DNA from 3 places in the Rhizobium sp. PEPV16 genome. Region 1 is predicted to be linked to each of the others. Evidence: predicted binding sites of a transcription regulator. Region 1 holds the regulator's gene; each other region holds the start of a gene.
What was found. The regulator LexA, encoded in region 1, represses DNA repair genes until DNA is damaged. The targets are predictions, from matches to a motif close to TGTTCNNNNTGTGTTCNG.
Positions count from the first base shown of each region.

Region 2: a site for LexA is predicted at 3,181-3,198, ahead of FY112_RS23480 (PA0069 family radical SAM protein). Genes of this name have one in related genera too.
Region 3: a site for LexA is predicted at 1,107-1,124, ahead of FY112_RS21840 (UvrD-helicase domain-containing protein). Genes of this name have one in related genera too.

Region 1 covers NZ_VSZV01000244.1:3,125-8,817, reverse strand. The annotation lists gene FY112_RS09045 (ComEC/Rec2 family competence protein) at 1-2,307, shown strand, start outside; gene lexA (transcriptional repressor LexA) at 2,288-3,007, opposite strand; gene FY112_RS09035 (VOC family protein) at 3,175-4,071, shown strand; gene kdsA (3-deoxy-8-phosphooctulonate synthase) at 4,068-4,913, shown strand; gene eno (phosphopyruvate hydratase) at 5,052-5,693, shown strand, end outside.
Region 2 covers NZ_VSZV01000332.1:26,051-31,743, reverse strand. The annotation lists gene FY112_RS23495 (F0F1 ATP synthase subunit B) at 1-510, shown strand, start outside; gene FY112_RS23490 (F0F1 ATP synthase subunit B) at 514-1,005, shown strand; gene FY112_RS23485 (ribonuclease HII) at 1,098-1,787, opposite strand; gene FY112_RS23480 (PA0069 family radical SAM protein) at 1,955-3,112, opposite strand; gene FY112_RS23475 (glycosyltransferase family A protein) at 3,252-3,770, shown strand; gene FY112_RS23470 (hypothetical protein) at 3,899-4,234, shown strand; gene moaB (molybdenum cofactor biosynthesis protein B) at 4,250-4,801, opposite strand; gene FY112_RS23460 (4-(cytidine 5'-diphospho)-2-C-methyl-D-erythritol kinase) at 4,801-5,693, opposite strand, start outside.
Region 3 covers NZ_VSZV01000326.1:8,867-14,559, reverse strand. The annotation lists gene FY112_RS21850 (PrkA family serine protein kinase) at 1-14, opposite strand, end outside; gene FY112_RS21845 (VOC family protein) at 444-920, opposite strand; gene FY112_RS21840 (UvrD-helicase domain-containing protein) at 1,167-3,647, shown strand; gene FY112_RS21835 (hypothetical protein) at 3,665-4,012, opposite strand; gene pncA (bifunctional nicotinamidase/pyrazinamidase) at 4,385-5,011, shown strand; gene FY112_RS21825 (dihydrofolate reductase family protein) at 5,107-5,693, shown strand, end outside.

The sequences.
Region 1 (5,693 bases):
CACCGGCTGCCGGCCGCAGCTTCGCAATTGCTGCGGGCCGGCATGCGCATGCTGGGCGAGGAGGCGGACCATGGGCGCCTGCTGCTGTTCTCGCCGGTCTTCCTCGGCGCCGGGTCAGCCGTCTGGTTTCTCGCGGCATCGGATTTTCCTCTCGTTGCATCGCTGCTCTGCCTGTTGGCGCTGACCGTGGCGGTTCTCATCGCCAGCCGCGGCCGGGCGGCGGTGCGGGCAACGCTGCTGGCGCTTGCGCTCGTGGCCTGCGGCATGGTCTCTGCGCAGCTCGAGAGCTGGCGGATTTCCACTATGATCCTCGATTCCGCCGTGACGACGACGGTGACCGGCCGCGTCGAGCGGCGCGAAGGCGATGGTCGCGGGCGGTGGCGCTACATTCTTGCCGTCACCGGCACTGAGGCGCCACAGGTGAAGCGGCCGCCCGAACGCATAACCGTGATCGCCCGCGGCGCCGACGCGCCCTTCGAGATCGGCGACATAATCAGCGGCAGGGCGCGGCTGACGCCGCCCGCAGGCCCAGCGCTTCCCGAGCTCAACGACTTCTCCTTCAGTGCCTATTTCGACGGCATCGGCGCCAACGGTTTCTTCTACGGTGCGCCGACGAAGGTCGATGCGCAGGCAGGTCCCCAGGCTGCAAGATCGACGGCGGAAGCGCTGCTCGAAGGGCTCTACCGGCTGCGCAGCGGGATTGGCGACCGCATAAGGTCGATCCTGCCCGGCGACACCGGTGCTTTTGCCGCTGCTCTGGTGACGGATGAGCGGCGCGCCATTTCGGATACGACGACGGAGGCGCTGCGCCAGTCCGGTCTGGCTCATATCATCGCCATCTCCGGTCTCAACATGGCGCTGTCGGCCGGCATCTTCTTCGTCGGCTTCCGGATGCTGCTCAGCCTCTTTCCAGGCATCGCTGAGGCCTACCCGACGAAGAAGATCGCTGCCGCCGGCGCGCTCATCGCCGTCACCGCCTATTTCCTGATCTCCGGCTTTGCGGTCTCTGCAGAACGCGCCTTCATCATGATGGCCATCATGTTGATTGCGGTCTTCTTCGACCGGCCGTCGATCAGCCTGCGCAATGTCGCGCTCTCCGCTCTCGTCATCATTGCCATTTCGCCGTCCGAGGTCTTGGGACCGAGCTTCCAAATGTCCTTTGCCGCGACATTGGCACTGGTCTCGGGCTATCAGCTGTGGAAGGACCGGCGCGTCCGCGAAAACGCCTTTCTGAAGCTGCCGATCATCCGGCCGTTCGTTACGGTTGCCGGTTTCTTCGGCGGCGTCTTCCTGACCTCGCTGATCGGCGGTTTTTCAACCGCGCTGTTTTCGATCGAGCATTTTCATCGCCTGACCGCCTACGGCCTGCCGGCAAACCTCGCGACGATGCCGATCATCTCCTTCATCATCATGCCGGCAGGTCTGCTGGCGATGCTGCTCATGCCTTTCGGTCTGGATGTTTGGGCTTGGAAGATCGTCGGATTCGGCCTCGATTTGGTGATCGCGGTCGCAAAGACGGTGTCCGGCTGGGGTGGCAATATCGACGTCGGCCGCTTGCCCGCCTGGTATTTCGCCGTCGCCGTGGCAGGCTTTCTGCTGCTGACGCTGCTCCGCACCCGGTTGCGCCATGTCGGCACATCGATCATCGCGGTCGCAACACTCATCCTGCTGCTTCTGCCGGTTCCCCGGCCGCCGGATCTGGTGATTTCGGAGGATGGCAGTCTCGTCGCGGTCGTCGAGGCGGCGGCAATGGCTTCCAACCGTGAAAGACCGCCGGACTTCATCTTCGACCAGTGGCAGCGAGCGCTGGTCCTGCCGAGGCATGATCCGCCGAAGATGCTGGATGGTCCTGCTATCCCGCCTGAGGGAGAAGACCGCCGCGTCAGGCTTTCCCGCGATCAGCAGAACGAAGCAAGGACCGCGATGCGGACGGCCGCAGCGGGCGGTGACGCAAACCGCTTTTCCTGCGTCAAGAAGGCCTGGTGCATATCAAGGCTTGGCAATGGTCGGGTGGTAACCGTCATCGACAACGCCGCCTATCTCGGCCCGGCGTGCGACGCGGCCGATATAGTCGTGACGTCGGTCCGCCTTCGCTTCAACAATTGCCGTTCAGGTGCGACGCTCTTCACCGGTGAGACGTTGCGCAGGACCGGTTCCATCGAGTTGCGCTTCACGGACACTGGCCTGGAGGTCGCAACCGCATTCGATGTATTGTCGCGGCCATGGATGCGCCATCGTGCCTATGACTGGCGCAGCAACAGTTTTACCGAATCCGGCCTGGCCAATGTCAGTGATATCGGCGAATGAGACCGACGAGTTTACCCTGAACCTTGACACGGTCCGGCCCGAAAATCCGGGTCTCGTAAGCTGGGTTGGCCGCTTCCAGCGCGATCGAGGCGCCCTTGCGGCGGAAGCGCTTGAGTGTCGCTTCTTCGTCGTCGACGAGAGCAACGACGATGTCGCCAGGACTTGCGGTGCTGCCGTTGCGGATGATCACGGTGTCGCCGTCGAAGATGCCGGCGTCGATCATCGAATCGCCCTTGACCTCGAGCGCATAATGTTCACCGGAGCCGAGCATGTCGGCCGGAACGACGATGTCGTGGGTATTGTTCTGGATCGCCGAGATCGGCACACCGGCAGCGATTCGGCCCATGACCGGCACGGAGACCGAGTTGCCGTTGTCGGCGACGGGTTTTGCGGGAGCAGGAGTGGCAACCGGCTGCGGCTTGCCGAGGCTGCCCTCGATGACGCTCGGCGAAAAGCCGCGCCGGGGCTGAATGCTGGGGCTGTAGGCCTCCGGAAGCTTGATGACCTCGATCGCGCGGGCGCGATTCGGTAGGCGGCGAATGAAGCCTCGCTCCTCAAGCGCTGTAATCAAGCGATGAATCCCGGACTTGGAGGCGAGGTCCAGGGCATCCTTCATTTCGTCGAAAGATGGCGGAACGCCGGATTCCTTCATGCGCTCATGAATGAAAAGGAGAAGCTCCTGTTGTTTGCGCGTGAGCATCGACGTTGTGACCTCGTGATTGAAACAAATCCAGAACAGACACTATATGTTCCATATGTGTTCCGCAAGTAGCTAAATTTCCGTAAAACTTGGCGCCAACTCGTTGAGATTTTTATTTTCATTCGCCGGAGTGGGACACAAGTCTTGACGTTTCCAGGAGGGACATCATGAACGAGCATTCCGCCAAACCGCACCCGCTGGATCATGTCCTGCTGCCGGTCGTCAATATCGATCTGGCGCGCGAAAGGCTCGGCAAGCTCGGCTTCACCGTTGCCGCCGATGCGCGCCATCCCTTCGGAACGGAAAACGCCTGCGTCTTTTTTGCCGACAAGACCTATCTGGAGCCACTCGGGATTGCGAGCGTCGAGGAGAGCGAGGCATCGGCACGCCAAGGCAATGTCTTCACGGCCCGCAACCAGGCCTTTCGTTTCCGCTGCGGCGAGGAGGGGCTTTCGGGGCTGGCTTTCGGCAGCAAGGATGCCGGCACCGATCATCAGAATTTCGTCGGCAACGGATCGAGCGCCGGCGAGATGCTGCAGTTCACCCGGCCGATGACGATGCCGGACGGTTCCGAGACGATTGCGGGCTTCAAGCTGGCTTTCGCCGGCGACCTGCGCGCGCCCGATCTCCTGCTTTTCACCGTCGAGCGCGTCAATCCGCTGCCGGCCGACCGCGCCGCGCTGGAAACACACGCCAATGGCGTCACCGGCATAGTCGAGATTGCGCTTTGCACGCCGGAGCCGGCCGCCTTCGCTGCCTTCGTCAGCCTTGCCGTGGCGCAATCGGCAGTCGAAAAAACCGGTTTCGGCTTCAATATCGCGGCGTCAAATGCCAAAATCAGCCTGATGACGCCGGAAGGGCTGGATGCCTATTTCGACATCGCCGGCTCATGCGCAGATCGCGGCCTGCGCGGCCGGGCAATCCTCTTTGCTGTCGTCGATCTTGCCGTGACAGAAGCGCATTTGGCTGCTAACGGGGTGACATACACGCGCAAGAACAATCGCATTCTGGTGAAGCCCGCGCCCGGGCAGGGCACGCTCTTCGCTTTCGAGGAAACACGATGAGCACTGATACGAATTCCGAGGTCAGGATCGGCGAAGGCCAAGGCCAGGTCACCTTTTCCAATACCGGCCGCCTGTCGCTGATTGCCGGTCCCTGCCAGATGGAGAGCCGCGACCACGCCTTCATGGTTGCCGGCACGCTGAAGGAGCTTTGCGGAAAGCTCGGCATCGGCCTCGTCTACAAGAGCTCCTTCGACAAGGCGAACCGGACCTCGCTCTCGGCTGAACGCGGTATCGGGATCGAAAAGGGCATAGAGATCTTTGCCGACCTCAAGAAGGAATTCGGCTTTCCCGTCCTGACCGACATTCATACCGCCGAGCAATGCGCGGAGGTGGCAAAGATCGTCGACGTCCTGCAGATCCCGGCCTTCCTCTGCCGCCAGACCGACCTTCTCATCGCCGCCGCCAAGACCGGCCGCGTCGTCAACGTCAAGAAGGGCCAGTTCCTCGCTCCCTGGGATATGAAGAACGTCCTGAAGAAGCTCAATGCCAGCGGCAATCCGAACGTGCTGCTGTGCGAGCGCGGAGCCTCATTCGGCTACAATACGCTGGTTTCCGACATGCGTTCGCTGCCGATCATGGCAGCGATGGGCGCGCCCGTTATCTTCGATGCGACCCATTCCGTGGCGCAGCCGGGCGGGCAGGGCGAATCCTCCGGCGGTCAGCGAGAATTCGTGGAGACCCTGGCGCGCGCCGCAGTGGCTGCCGGTATTGCCGGTGTCTTCGTCGAAACCCATCAGGACCCCGACAACGCCCCTTCCGACGGCCCGAACATGGTCTATCTCAAGGACATGCCGCGGCTTCTCGAAAAGCTGCTTGCCTTCGATGCGGTCGCCAAGGCTTGACGTTCAACAGTCTGACATGATCGTGCTATAGGCCGGGAAGGCTGGTCCGAAGGCTGGAAATTGCGGCATTGTAATTTGCACGCCTTCGACTAAGACAGGTTTCGAACCGACTTATCATCCACCGAGCAGGAAGAACCCATGACTGCAATCACCGATATCATCGCCCGTGAGATTCTCGATAGCCGTGGCAACCCCACCGTCGAAGTCGATGTCTATCTCGAAGATGGCAGCATGGGCCGCGCGGCCGTTCCCTCGGGCGCCTCGACGGGCGCGCATGAGGCGGTCGAACTGCGTGACGGCGGCAAGCGCTATCTGGGCAAGGGCGTCGAAAAGGCGGTCGAAGCCGCCAACACCGAGATTTTCGACGCGATCGGCGGCATCGACGCCGAAAACCAGATCCAGATCGACAACATCATGATCGAGCTGGACGGCACGCCGAACAAGTCGCGCCTCGGCGCCAACGCCATCCTCGGCGTGTCGCTCGCCGTCGCCAAAGCCGCTGCCCAGGCCTCCGGCCTGCCGCTCTATCGTTATGTCGGCGGCGCTTCCGCCTGCCTGCTGCCGGTGCCGATGATGAACATCATCAATGGTGGTGCCCATGCCGACAACCCGATCGATTTCCAGGAATTCATGATCCTGCCGGTCGGCGCCGATTCGATCGCTGAAGCCGTGCGCATGGGTTCGGAAGTCTTCCATACGCTGCGCAAGGAACTTGCGAGCCAGGGCCATAACACCAATGTCGGCGACGAAGGCGGTTTCGCACCGGGCCTGAAGAGCGCG
Region 2 (5,693 bases), on a different contig from region 1:
GGCGAACACGCCCGCGGCCCTTTCCCGCCTTTCGATTCGACGACCTACGCGTCCCAGCTGCTTTGGCTGGTGATCACGTTCGGCGTCTTCTATTTGCTCATGCAAAAGGTCATCGCGCCGCGCATCGGGGCCATCCTCGATCAGCGTCACACGCGCATTTCCCAGGATCTGGAAGAGGCCGGCCGCCTGAAGGCCGAAGCCGACGCCGCCGTCCAGACCTATGAAGGTGAACTGGCCGCCGCCCGCGCCAAATCCAACGCGATCGGCTCCGCCGCACGCGACGCCGCCAAGGCCAAGGCCGAAGAGGAACGCCGCGCTGTCGAGGCGAGCCTTTCGGAAAAGATCAAGGCTGCCGAGCTCCGTATCGGCGAGATCAAGGCCAAGGCCTTCGCCGACGTCGGCACCATTGCCGAGGAAACGGCGGCTGCCGTGGTCGATCAGCTGATCGGCGGTACCGTCGCCAAGGCCGATGTCGCTGCCGCCGTCGCGGCTGCCAAGAAGGAGGCTTGATCGATGGAATTTGCCTTTGACGCGACTTTCTTCGCCTTTGTCGGCCTCGTCCTGTTCCTGGCGCTGGTCGTTTACCTGAAGGTTCCGGGCATGATGGCACGGTCGCTCGACGACCGCGCCGACCAGATCCGCAACGAGTTGGCTGAAGCCAAGCGTCTGCGCGAGGAGGCCCAACACCTGCTCGCCGAATACCAGCGCAAGCGCAAGGAAGCAGAAGCCGAAGCGGCCCACATCGTTGCCGCCGCTGAGCGCGAAGCCGAAATGCTGACCGCCGAAGCGAAGAAGAAGACGGAAGAATTCGTCGCCAACCGCACGGCGCTATCCGAGCAGAAGATCAAGCAGGCCGAGGTTGAGGCGATGAAGGCGGTGCGTTCCGCTGCTGTCGATCTCGCAATCGCGGCCGCTGAAACCGTGCTTGCCAAGCGGGCCGACACCAAAATCCAGTCCGAGCTCTTCGGCAATGCCGTCGGCCAGGTCAAGACGCGGCTGAACTGAGCAGCTTCGAAAAGGATTGAGAGGGAAGGCCGGGCATGTCCCGGCCTTTTCTTTTGGCAGTCTTTTTTTGCCCGGCTTTTCTGTTGAATGACTTATTCCGAAAGCAGCTCGTCCGTCTCGGGTCCGTCCTCGGTCTTGCGCAGCGGCCTGAAGCTCATCCGGTGCAGCGAACAGGGGCCGTGCCTTTCGATGCCGGCGCGGTGTTGCGCCGTGCCGTAGCCCACATGCGCGGCAAAACCGTAATCCGGAAACACATGATGTGCCCGCGCCATCATCCGGTCGCGCGTCACCTTGGCGACGATCGAGGCTGCGGCGATCGAGACCGAGCGGGCATCGCCCTTGACCACCGCCTGTCCGGGGCAGTCGAGACCGGGCGGCACGTCGAGCCCGTCGGTCAGCACGTAGCTGGCCGGAATGGCGAGGCTGCAGATGGCCCGGCGCATGGCGTCGAGGCTTGCCTTGCGGATATCCGTCTCGTCGATGCGCGTCGAACTGGAGGAGGCGATGGAGACGGTCGCAGTCGCCAGAATCTGCACGAACAGTTCCTCGCGCCGTTGCGCCGAAAGCTGCTTGGAATCGTTCAGCCCCTCAGGGATGCGCTTCGGATCGAGAATGACGGCGGCCGCCACGACGGGTCCCGCCAGCGGGCCGCGGCCAGCCTCGTCGGCACCGGCGACCGGCCAGTGGCCGGCCTTGCGGGCTTTGAGTTCCAGTCGGAAATCCGGCACGAGTGGAGCCGTGTCGAAAAGCAGGGGAGAATCGGGTGGCGTGCGAGGTTTCATGCGGCTGAACCTCGCACGCCAACCCGATTTCCCGCAAGTCCCCGGATCAGGGCGGCGGCCGGGGACCGGTCCGGCGGATGGTGGCGGTCAGGGCCATCCGCGGGAATTGCGCTCGGTGCTCGAAAACAGGGCGGTTTTGTCGAGATGCCGAAACGCAAGCTTAAAAATCAAAGAAGCGACAATTGCACGCCGCTGCCATCAGGCGGTACGAACAGGTCATCGCGCAGCGGCACACTACGTCGCGTCAGCTCGAAACGTCTGGCGGCCATTTCAAAGCGCCGGGCGATCTGCCAGGCATAGGGACCGGCGCCCTTCATGCGCTTGCCGAATTCGGCATCGTAATCCTTGCCGCCGCGCATCGAGCGTACCAGCGACATCACATGCCGGTAGCGATCGGGATAATGCTGCAGCAGCCAGTCTCGAAACAGCGGGCTGACCTCGAGCGGCAGTCTGAGGATGACATAACTCGCCTCGGCAGCGCCCGCAGCCTTTGCCGATTCGAGGATGCGCTCCAGCTCGTGGTCGTTCAGCGCCGGGATGAGCGGGGCGGCCATGACTGCCGTCTGGATGCCTGCTTCGGCAAGGGTGCGGATCGTCTCCAGCCGCCGCGGCGGTGTGGCGGCACGCGGCTCCATCGTCCGGGCAAGCTTGCGATCCAGCGTGGTCACCGAGATGCCGACGCGCACCAGGTTCTTAGCTGCCATCTCCTGCAGAATGTCGAGATCACGCAGGATCATCGCCGACTTGGTGACGATCGATACCGGATGGTTCGCCTTGTTCAACACCTCCAGAATGCCGCGCATGATGCGCCATTCCTTCTCGATCGGCTGATAGGGATCGGTATTGGTGCCGATTGCGATCACCCGCACCTTGTAGCCCGGCTTGGCGAGCTCCCGCTCCAGCAGTTTTACCGCATCGGGCTTGGCAAAGAGCTTCGTCTCGAAATCGAGCCCTGCGGAAAGCCCCATATAGGCGTGTGTCGGCCGGGCGAAACAATAGATGCATCCGTGCTCGCAGCCGCGATAGGGATTGATCGAGCGGTCGAAGGAAAGGTCCGGCGATTCGTTGCGGGTGATGGCCGTGCGCGGCTTCTCGACCTGCACTTCCGTCTTGAATGGCGGCAGCTCTTCCCAGGTCTGCCAGCCATCGTCGACGGTCTCCCGCTGCAGCGGCTCGAACCGACCTGTCGGGTTCAGTCCCGCCCCACGTCCGCGCCGCCGGTCGACCTCGACTCTCAGGCCGGAGGACACGATCATCGCATCGGCAATATCTGCCGTATTGGCAGGCGCGAATGCGGCCTGCCCTGCCAGGGACTGCTCTCTCATCGGATTCTCCCGCGGCGGAAAGCCATCGCCTTCGCCCGTTTTGCTGATTAAATTCCTATCCGCAAAATGAGAACAATGCAAGAACAAAATGAGGAAAACGGCGCTGGCAAAAATTTGTGCGGCGCATTATAAATAGTCAATGTTGACGGTTGTTCTCGAATGTCAGGATCAGGAATCTGAACTGGCACAGACTTTATCGGTACTGGTGGCAGGCGCGGTGGAGGGGCTGGTGAGCGATGTGGTCGTGCTCGATCACGGCTCGCGCGACGGCACCTCGCGGGTGGCCGACGCCGCCGGCTGCCGCTTCCATTCGCAATGGGATATCAAGGACATCGTCCGCGCAGCGCGCGGCGAATGGCTGCTCTTCGTCGAGCCGGGCGCCAGACCCCAGGCCGGCTGGATCGATGAGATCGCCGAATATGTCGCGCTGAACAAGCTGCCGGCGCGCTTCACCGCGTCGCGCGGCTACCGGCGCCCGTTTTTCCAGCGTGTCGGCCGAGCCGTGCCGCCGCTGGAACTGGGCTTTCTCCTGCCGAAGAAGCAGGCGCTCGCCATTGCCAAAAGCGGCATGCGGCTGACCGAATTCGTCAAGGGCCAGAAGCCGCGCAAGCTCGCGAGCGAACTGATTCCGTCCTGGGTCGCCCGCGCTGCGCGATAGGGCCGCAACCCTCTCGATGAGCAAAAGATGGCGCCCGCAACGGAATGGCCATGGAATGCCGGTGAACGGCAGAACAGGTCAGCGACAATCTCCTCTTCTGCCGGGTTCCCGGCGAAAGGAGGTGCGTCATGGCGCGCGGTAGGATCTACGGCGTACGCGGTATGATCTACGGCCTCATGGCCGTCATATTGCCGACATTGGTGATCGCGCATCCGCATTCGGCAGCATCGCAGATGATGCGCAGTTGCGCAGGCCGACCCGAAATCGTCAATTTCCTGGACAAGAATTTCGCCGAAAAGCTCACGGCAGTCGGACTGATCAACCAGAACGCCGTTCTTGAGGTCTATGCCGCCGAAAGCGGCACCTGGACACTCATCGTCACGGATGTTCACGGCATAAGCTGCGTCCTGCTGTCGGGTGACAGCTGGGACACGATGCCCGTCCTGCCAGGCCTTGCGACATAGCGCAGGCACATCGGTCTATTTGGTCGCGCCGCGTTTCAGGTGCTCGTCCAGACGCGGCATGATCTCGACGAAATTGCACGGCACGCTGCGATAGTCGAGCTGTCCTTTCAAAATGCCGTCCCAGGCATCCCGGCAGGCGCCGGGCGAACCCGGCAGCACGAAGATGAAGGTGGCGTTGGCAACACCTGCCGTGGCGCGCGACTGGATCGTCGCCGTGCCGATCTTCTCGTAGGAGATCCGGTGGAAGATGGCGGAAAAGCCGTCCATCCGCTTTTCGAACAAAGGTTCCAGCGCTTCGGGCGTCACATCGCGACCGGTAAAGCCGGTGCCGCCCGTGGTGATGACGACGTCTATGTCTTCTCTCTCAGTCCAGGCCTTCACCCGTGCGGCAATCTTTTGGCGATCATCGGGCACGATCCCCCGGTCGACCAGCCTGTGACCTGCCTCGGTGATCCGCGCCGCCAGCGTGTCGCCTGACTTGTCCGTCTCCGGCGTGCGGGTATCCGAGATCGTGAGAACCGCAATGCCGACCGCGATGAAGGGCCGCTTTTCGTCCAGACCTGCCATCATGCGCCTACCGAAGCCGTTTCCGTCGCCTGGAAATACCAGCCAGGGCGCTCGTCGTGAAGAGCTGCCGCCGCATCTTCGGCAACAGTCATGCTCGCAAAGATGCCGAAACAGGTGGCGCCGGAACCGGACATGCGGGTCAAAAGGGCGCCGTGAGCTTGCAGCATCGCCGAGATCTCCGAAATCTCGGGCACGAGTTCGCGCGCCGGCGGCTCCAGGTCGTTGCGGGCAGCAGCAATCGCCGCGAGCCAGTCGGCAGTCTGAGGCGGGCTCGGTGCCAGGCTCAGGGCCGGATTGTTCTTTGTCGCCAGCCGGCGGAAAACCTCAGGCGTCGAGACGCCCTTCAGCGGATTGGCGAGCACCATGGCAAAGGCCGGCAGATCAGGCACAGCTTCGATCTTTTCGCCGATGCCGCGGGCAATCAGCGGCCGGCTCTCCAGGCACATCGGCACGTCGGCGCCGAGCTTCAGCGCCAGCGCGGCAAGCGTCTCCGCCGATAATGTCGTGCCCCAGAGCCGCATCAGCCCGCGCAGCGTCGCGGCGGCATCGGCCGAGCCGCCGCCGATGCCGGAGGCAACCGGCAGGTTCTTTTCGAGATGAATGCGGACGGGAAAGGCGAGGGGACCGATCGCCTCGCGCAGGAGGTCGCGGGCCTTCAGCACCAGGTTGGTGCCGCTGTCGCCGGCAAGTATCTCGCCGAAACGGCCCGACAGGGTGAATGCATCGGCCGGCGACCGCATGAAGTCCAGCCGGTCGCCATGATCTGCGAAGGTCACCAGCATATCGAGCAGATGATAGCCGTCCGGCCGCTGGCCCGTCACATGCAGGGCCAGGTTGATTTTCGCGCGCGCCTCCTCGGAAACGCTAGTGCATGATGCCGAAAAGTGTGAGC
Region 3 (5,693 bases), on a different contig from region 1:
GATTCGCTCAGCATGGGCCCTCCATTCAAGGTTAATGCCACAGGCTTCAGGTGTCCTTATAACCATCGAGATGGCCATGACGTTCCTGAGAATCAATAGTTTCGTCGGTTATTCCACGCTCACCGGCCGTTTCTAGCAATGCACGAAATTGTGCATCCACCGGTTCTTTAATTACTGTACGAAACTGTCGGTCAGTATAGTTGAGAAAAACGCCATCGCGGTATCAGCACATTTCACGACGTGACAGAAAGATGAAAAAGGTGTGCAATGTCGCCCGTGATTCGATCTCGAAAATCAGCGATTGGCAGGCGGCGAGCCCGCTTCGATCGGTGAATATCGATGTGCGACGGACCATATGACGCTCGAAAATTTGGGATATTCTTAGAGAAATGGGCGCATGACGATCATGCGCCGGATATTGCTATCATGTCTCCGCAGGCCTCTCAGCCGTTGAACGCATCCTGGAGCGCAGCGACATCGATTTTGACCATGCCGAGCATCACTTCGGTTACGCGCTTGGCCCGCTCGCGATTGCTGTCGGCGATCATCTCGGAAAGCACGCGCGGCACGATCTGCCAGGAAAGGCCCCAGCGGTCCTTCAGCCAGCCGCACGCCTCCGGCGTGCCGCCATTGGCGAGGAATGCCTCCCATATCCGATCGATCTCGGCTTGGTTTTCCACGAGAATCGCAATCGAGAAGGAATGGTTGAAACTATCGAGCGGGCCGGCCTTCATGGCCAGGAAGGCCTGGTCGGCGAGCGTGAACTCGATCAGCTCGACGCTGCCGGGAGGCCCGCTCGGCGTTTCCGCCGGCAATATGGTGGTGCGGCCGATCCTGGAGTCCGGGATAACAGACACGTAGAATTCGACGGCTTCGCGCGCTTCCTCGGCGAACCAGAGATTTGAAACGACCTTCGGCATGAAACGGCCTCCTTGTTGATGGGTGTTGATCCGGACTGCTGTCCGATGACCCAAGGACGCCCCACCGGCACCAGTTCCGACACGCCGCGATCGAAATTTTAGCTCCGCCCGCCCGCATGGCGACCACAGCCGGGCTCGGCCGCGGCATTGCCGCCCGCAACATACCGCTTGGAATAGCGCCGGCTCGGGAATGAAAGCAGAACATCTTTTCTGGTCTTTCCTTCCCGAATCACTACATTACGCGCCATGAGCAATAGTTTCGACGATATGCCCTTCTTCGACGAAGAGCCGGGCGAGATGGCGCGCAAGCCGCAGCCGCCTGCCACGCCCGCCGAAAGGGCGCCCGCCGCCGGTGGCGGTATCGCCGCCCGCGCCATGGCGGCTCGCGACGGCGGCAAGCGGCCGGATTATCTCGCCGGGCTGAACCCCGAGCAGACCGAAGCCGTCGAAACGTTGGAAGGCCCGGTCCTCGTGCTCGCCGGCGCCGGCACCGGCAAGACCCGTGTACTGACGACCCGCATCGCCCATATCCTCAATACCGGCCGCGCCTTCCCCTCGCAGATCCTCGCCGTCACCTTCACCAACAAGGCGGCCCGCGAGATGAAGGAGCGTATCGCGTTGCTGGTCGGTGGCGCCGTCGAAGGCATGCCCTGGCTCGGCACCTTCCATTCGATCGGCGTCAAACTTCTGCGCCGCCACGGCGAGCTTGTCGGCCTGCGCTCCGATTTCACCATTCTCGATACTGACGACGTCGTCCGCCTGATCAAGCAGATCATCCAGGCCGAAGGCCTCGACGATAAACGCTGGCCGGCCAAGCAGTTCGCCGGCATGATCGACACCTGGAAGAACAAAGGCCTCGGCCCCGCCGATATCCCCGAAGGCGACGCCCGCGCCTTTGCCAATGGCCGCGGCCGCGATCTCTATTTTGCCTATCAGGCGCGCTTGACGACGCTGAACGCCTGCGACTTCGGCGACCTGCTGATGCATCCGATCGCGATCTTCCGCAAGAACCCGGATCTCTTGAAGGAATATCACGGCCGCTTCCGCTATATCCTCGTCGACGAGTATCAGGATACTAACACGGCCCAGTACATGTGGCTCAGGCTTCTCGCCCAGCGCCCCAAGGGCGAGCCGCAGAACGTCTGCTGCGTCGGCGACGACGATCAGTCGATCTATGGCTGGCGCGGCGCGGAGGTCGACAATATCCTGCGCTTCGAAAAGGATTTCCCCGGCGCCAAGGTGATCAAGCTCGAGCGCAACTACCGCTCGACCGAACATATCCTCGGGGCCGCCGCCCATCTGATCGCCCATAATGAGGGCCGCCTCGGCAAGACGCTGTTCACCGACCGCTCCGATCCGAACGACGTCAAGGTGCAGGTCCATGCCTCCTGGGATTCGGAGGAGGAAGCCCGCGCCATCGGCGAGGAGATCGAGCAGCTCCAGCGCGGCAAGCATCTCTTGAACGACATGGCGATCCTCGTGCGCGCCTCCTTCCAGATGCGCGAATTCGAAGACCGCTTCGTCACCCTCGGCCTCAACTATCGCGTCATCGGCGGCCCGCGCTTCTATGAGCGCCTCGAAATCCGCGATGCCATGGCCTATTTCCGCCTGGTTGCTCAAGCCTCTGACGACCTCGCTTTCGAACGCATCATCAACACCCCGAAGCGCGGCCTCGGCGACACGACGGTGCGGGCGCTGCACGACTATGCCCGTGCCCGGGATATCCCGATGCTTGCGGCAGCAGTCGACATCATCGAGACGGACGAGCTGAAGCCGAAGGCGCGAAAAGCCCTCTTCGACGTGATTCAATCTTTCCGCCGATGGCAGGAACTGCTTGAAAACACGCCGCATACCGAACTTGCCGAGCAGATCCTCGAAGAGTCCGGCTATACCGACATGTGGAAGAACGACAAGAGCGCTGAAGCCCCCGGCCGCCTCGAAAACCTCAAGGAACTGATCCGCTCGATGGAAAGCTTCGAGTCGATGCGCGGCTTCCTCGAACACGTCTCCCTGGTGATGGATGCCGAGACCAACGAGAACCTCGACGCCGTCTCGATCATGACGCTGCACTCGGCCAAGGGCCTGGAATTCGACACCGTCTTCCTGCCAGGCTGGGAGGAAGGCCTCTTCCCGCACCAGCGCTCGCTGGATGAGAGCGGCCGCGCCGGCCTGGAGGAGGAACGCCGCCTCGCCTATGTCGGCATCACCCGCGCCAAGCACCGCTGCCACATCTGGTTCGTCTCCAACCGCCGCATCCATGGCCTCTGGCAATCGACCCTGCCCTCACGTTTCCTCGACGAACTGCCGGAAACCCATGTCGAGGTCGCCGAAATGGAGCAGAGCTACGGCGGGTATGGCCGCGGCGGCTACGGCCAGTCCCGCTTCGACAAGGCCGAACCCTTCGCCAACTCCTATTCCACTCCCGGCTGGAAACGCGCCCAGGCCAACAAGACCGACGCCACACGCGACAATTGGGGCACCCGCTCCGGCCACGCCGTCGAACGCATCGGCTATGGCGAAAGCGGCCCGAAGGGGCGCACCATCGAAGGCGAGCTGGTGGCGAAATCGACCTCGTCGGAACCGTCGAGATTCACCCTCGGCGATCGCGTGTTCCACCTGAAATTCGGCAACGGCAACATCACTGGCATCGAAGGCAACAAGCTGACGATCGAGTTCGACCGGGCGGGACAGAAGCGGGTGCTGGACGGATTTGTCGAGCGCGTGTGACCTCGCGTCAGCAGCGCTCACCCAAGCATCCGCATCCTTCCAAGCCCGAGAATATCGTTGACAAGCGCAACACCCATGCCCGCGGCGACGATTCCCAACCCGATCAGAAAGAGCCGGCGCGACCGATCATATTTCGCGGCGAAGAGGGAGTCCCGCGCCAGCAAATCGGCAAAGACCTTCACCTGGATGGCGATGCCCACGGTCAGGAACAGCATCGGCAGGATATCGATGCGGCTCCAGTCATTGGGATTGGAAACCCAGACACTGATGAAATTGAGCGAGAAGCCAAGGATGATCCCGGCCGCCGTCAGCGAGCCGTTGCGAAACGTCGCATCGATCTTTTCGTCGGGATCCGGCTCTGACATGGCTTTGCTTCCGGCTTGCTTCCAAGGGTTAGAAAGGCAGAAATCATGACCCGGAGCAAGGTCGGCCTGACGTCACCTCTCGCAGAAAGCAGACGAAATGCCGCAGCCGCGCAAGCCCGGGCACTCCGCCCATAGCTCGTCCGCACTGCGTTACGGCAATTTTGGGTCAACACCGGCATGGATTTAATCGCGCTCAGACACCGATCGCCCCGTCAACTCTCGCAATGATCGTATTAGAGCGCTCTGTTTTGGTGACTTACTACCGCTAGTGCCAGAATTAACACTTGCGCGTCCGCGCCTGGAAATCCACTAGTTGATCCATTCGGTGTGCTTGGCGTCTTACACTGCAATAAAGCGAAGGGATTGGCCTTGATGAAAGCGCTGCTGCTCGTCGACATTCAAAACGGCTTCTGTCCGGGCGGCAATCTACCGGTGCCGGAGGGCGACAAGGTTGTTCCCGTCGCAAACAGACTGATCGACAGCGGCAAATACGATCTGATCGTCGCCTCGCAGGACTGGCATCCGCCGGGCCACGGCAGCTTCGCCTCCGCCCATCCCGGTGCCGCCCCCTTCGAGATGGGAGAACTTTCGGGTAAGCCGCAGATGATGTGGCCTGATCACTGCATTCAGGGTACGCTCGATGCCGAACTGCACCCCGAGCTCAAATCCGAAGAGATCGACCTGATCCAGCAGAAGGGCGAGGATCCTGATATCGATAGTTATTCGGCCTTCCGCGACAATGACCGCGATGCCACGACCGGCCTTTCCGATTTCCTCGAGGATCAGGGCGTCACCGACCTCGACGTCTGCGGGCTGGCGACCGACTATTGCGTCAGGTTCTCCGCGCTCGACGCACTGGAAATGATGCCCGGTGTCCGCGTGCGCTTCATCGAGGATGCAAGCCGCGGCATCACGCCCGAAGGCGTCGCCGCCGCCATAGAGGAAATGCGGGCGCATGGCATCGCGATCATCGACAGCGCCAAGGTCTTGGTCGGCTGATTGAGATCAGCGCCAAAAGGCAATGTGGCGGATGTCGGATCGGCACAGGTCCATTCGTCCTTGGCTCTGAACACACCAATCATGGGAGTTGAGAGATGAGAAAGCTTGTTACCGCAGCCTTCGTGAGCTTGGATGGCGTCATGCAAGCGCCGGGCGCGCCGCAGGAGGATCCGACCGGAGGCTTCACCCTTGGCGGCTGGACCGTCAATTACTGGGACGAGTCGATGGGCGGTTTCATGGACGGGATTTTTACCGACCCCTTCGCGCTGGTGCTCGGCCGCAAGACCTACGAGATCTTTGCGGCGCACTGGCCCTTCGTCGGCAAAGACGATCCCATCGGAAAAGCCTTCAATGCTGCGACCAAATATGTCGCGACCACTTCCGCCGAGCCGCTCACCTGGGAAAATTCCGTTGCGCTGCGCGGCGATGCCGCCGCCGAAATCGCCCGACTGAAGCAGCAGGACGGTCCCGACCTCCTGACGCAGGGCAGCAGCGGCCTGCTGCAAACCCTGCTGGCGCACGACCTGATCGATGAACTCCGGCTCCTGACCTTCCCGCTCATCCTTGGCTCCGGGAAGCGCTTGTTCGGCAAGGGCGCCAGGCCGGAGGCACTGAAGCTCACGGCCAACTCGGTATCGACGACCGGCGTCATCATGAGCGTCTACGAGCGCGCCGGCGAGGT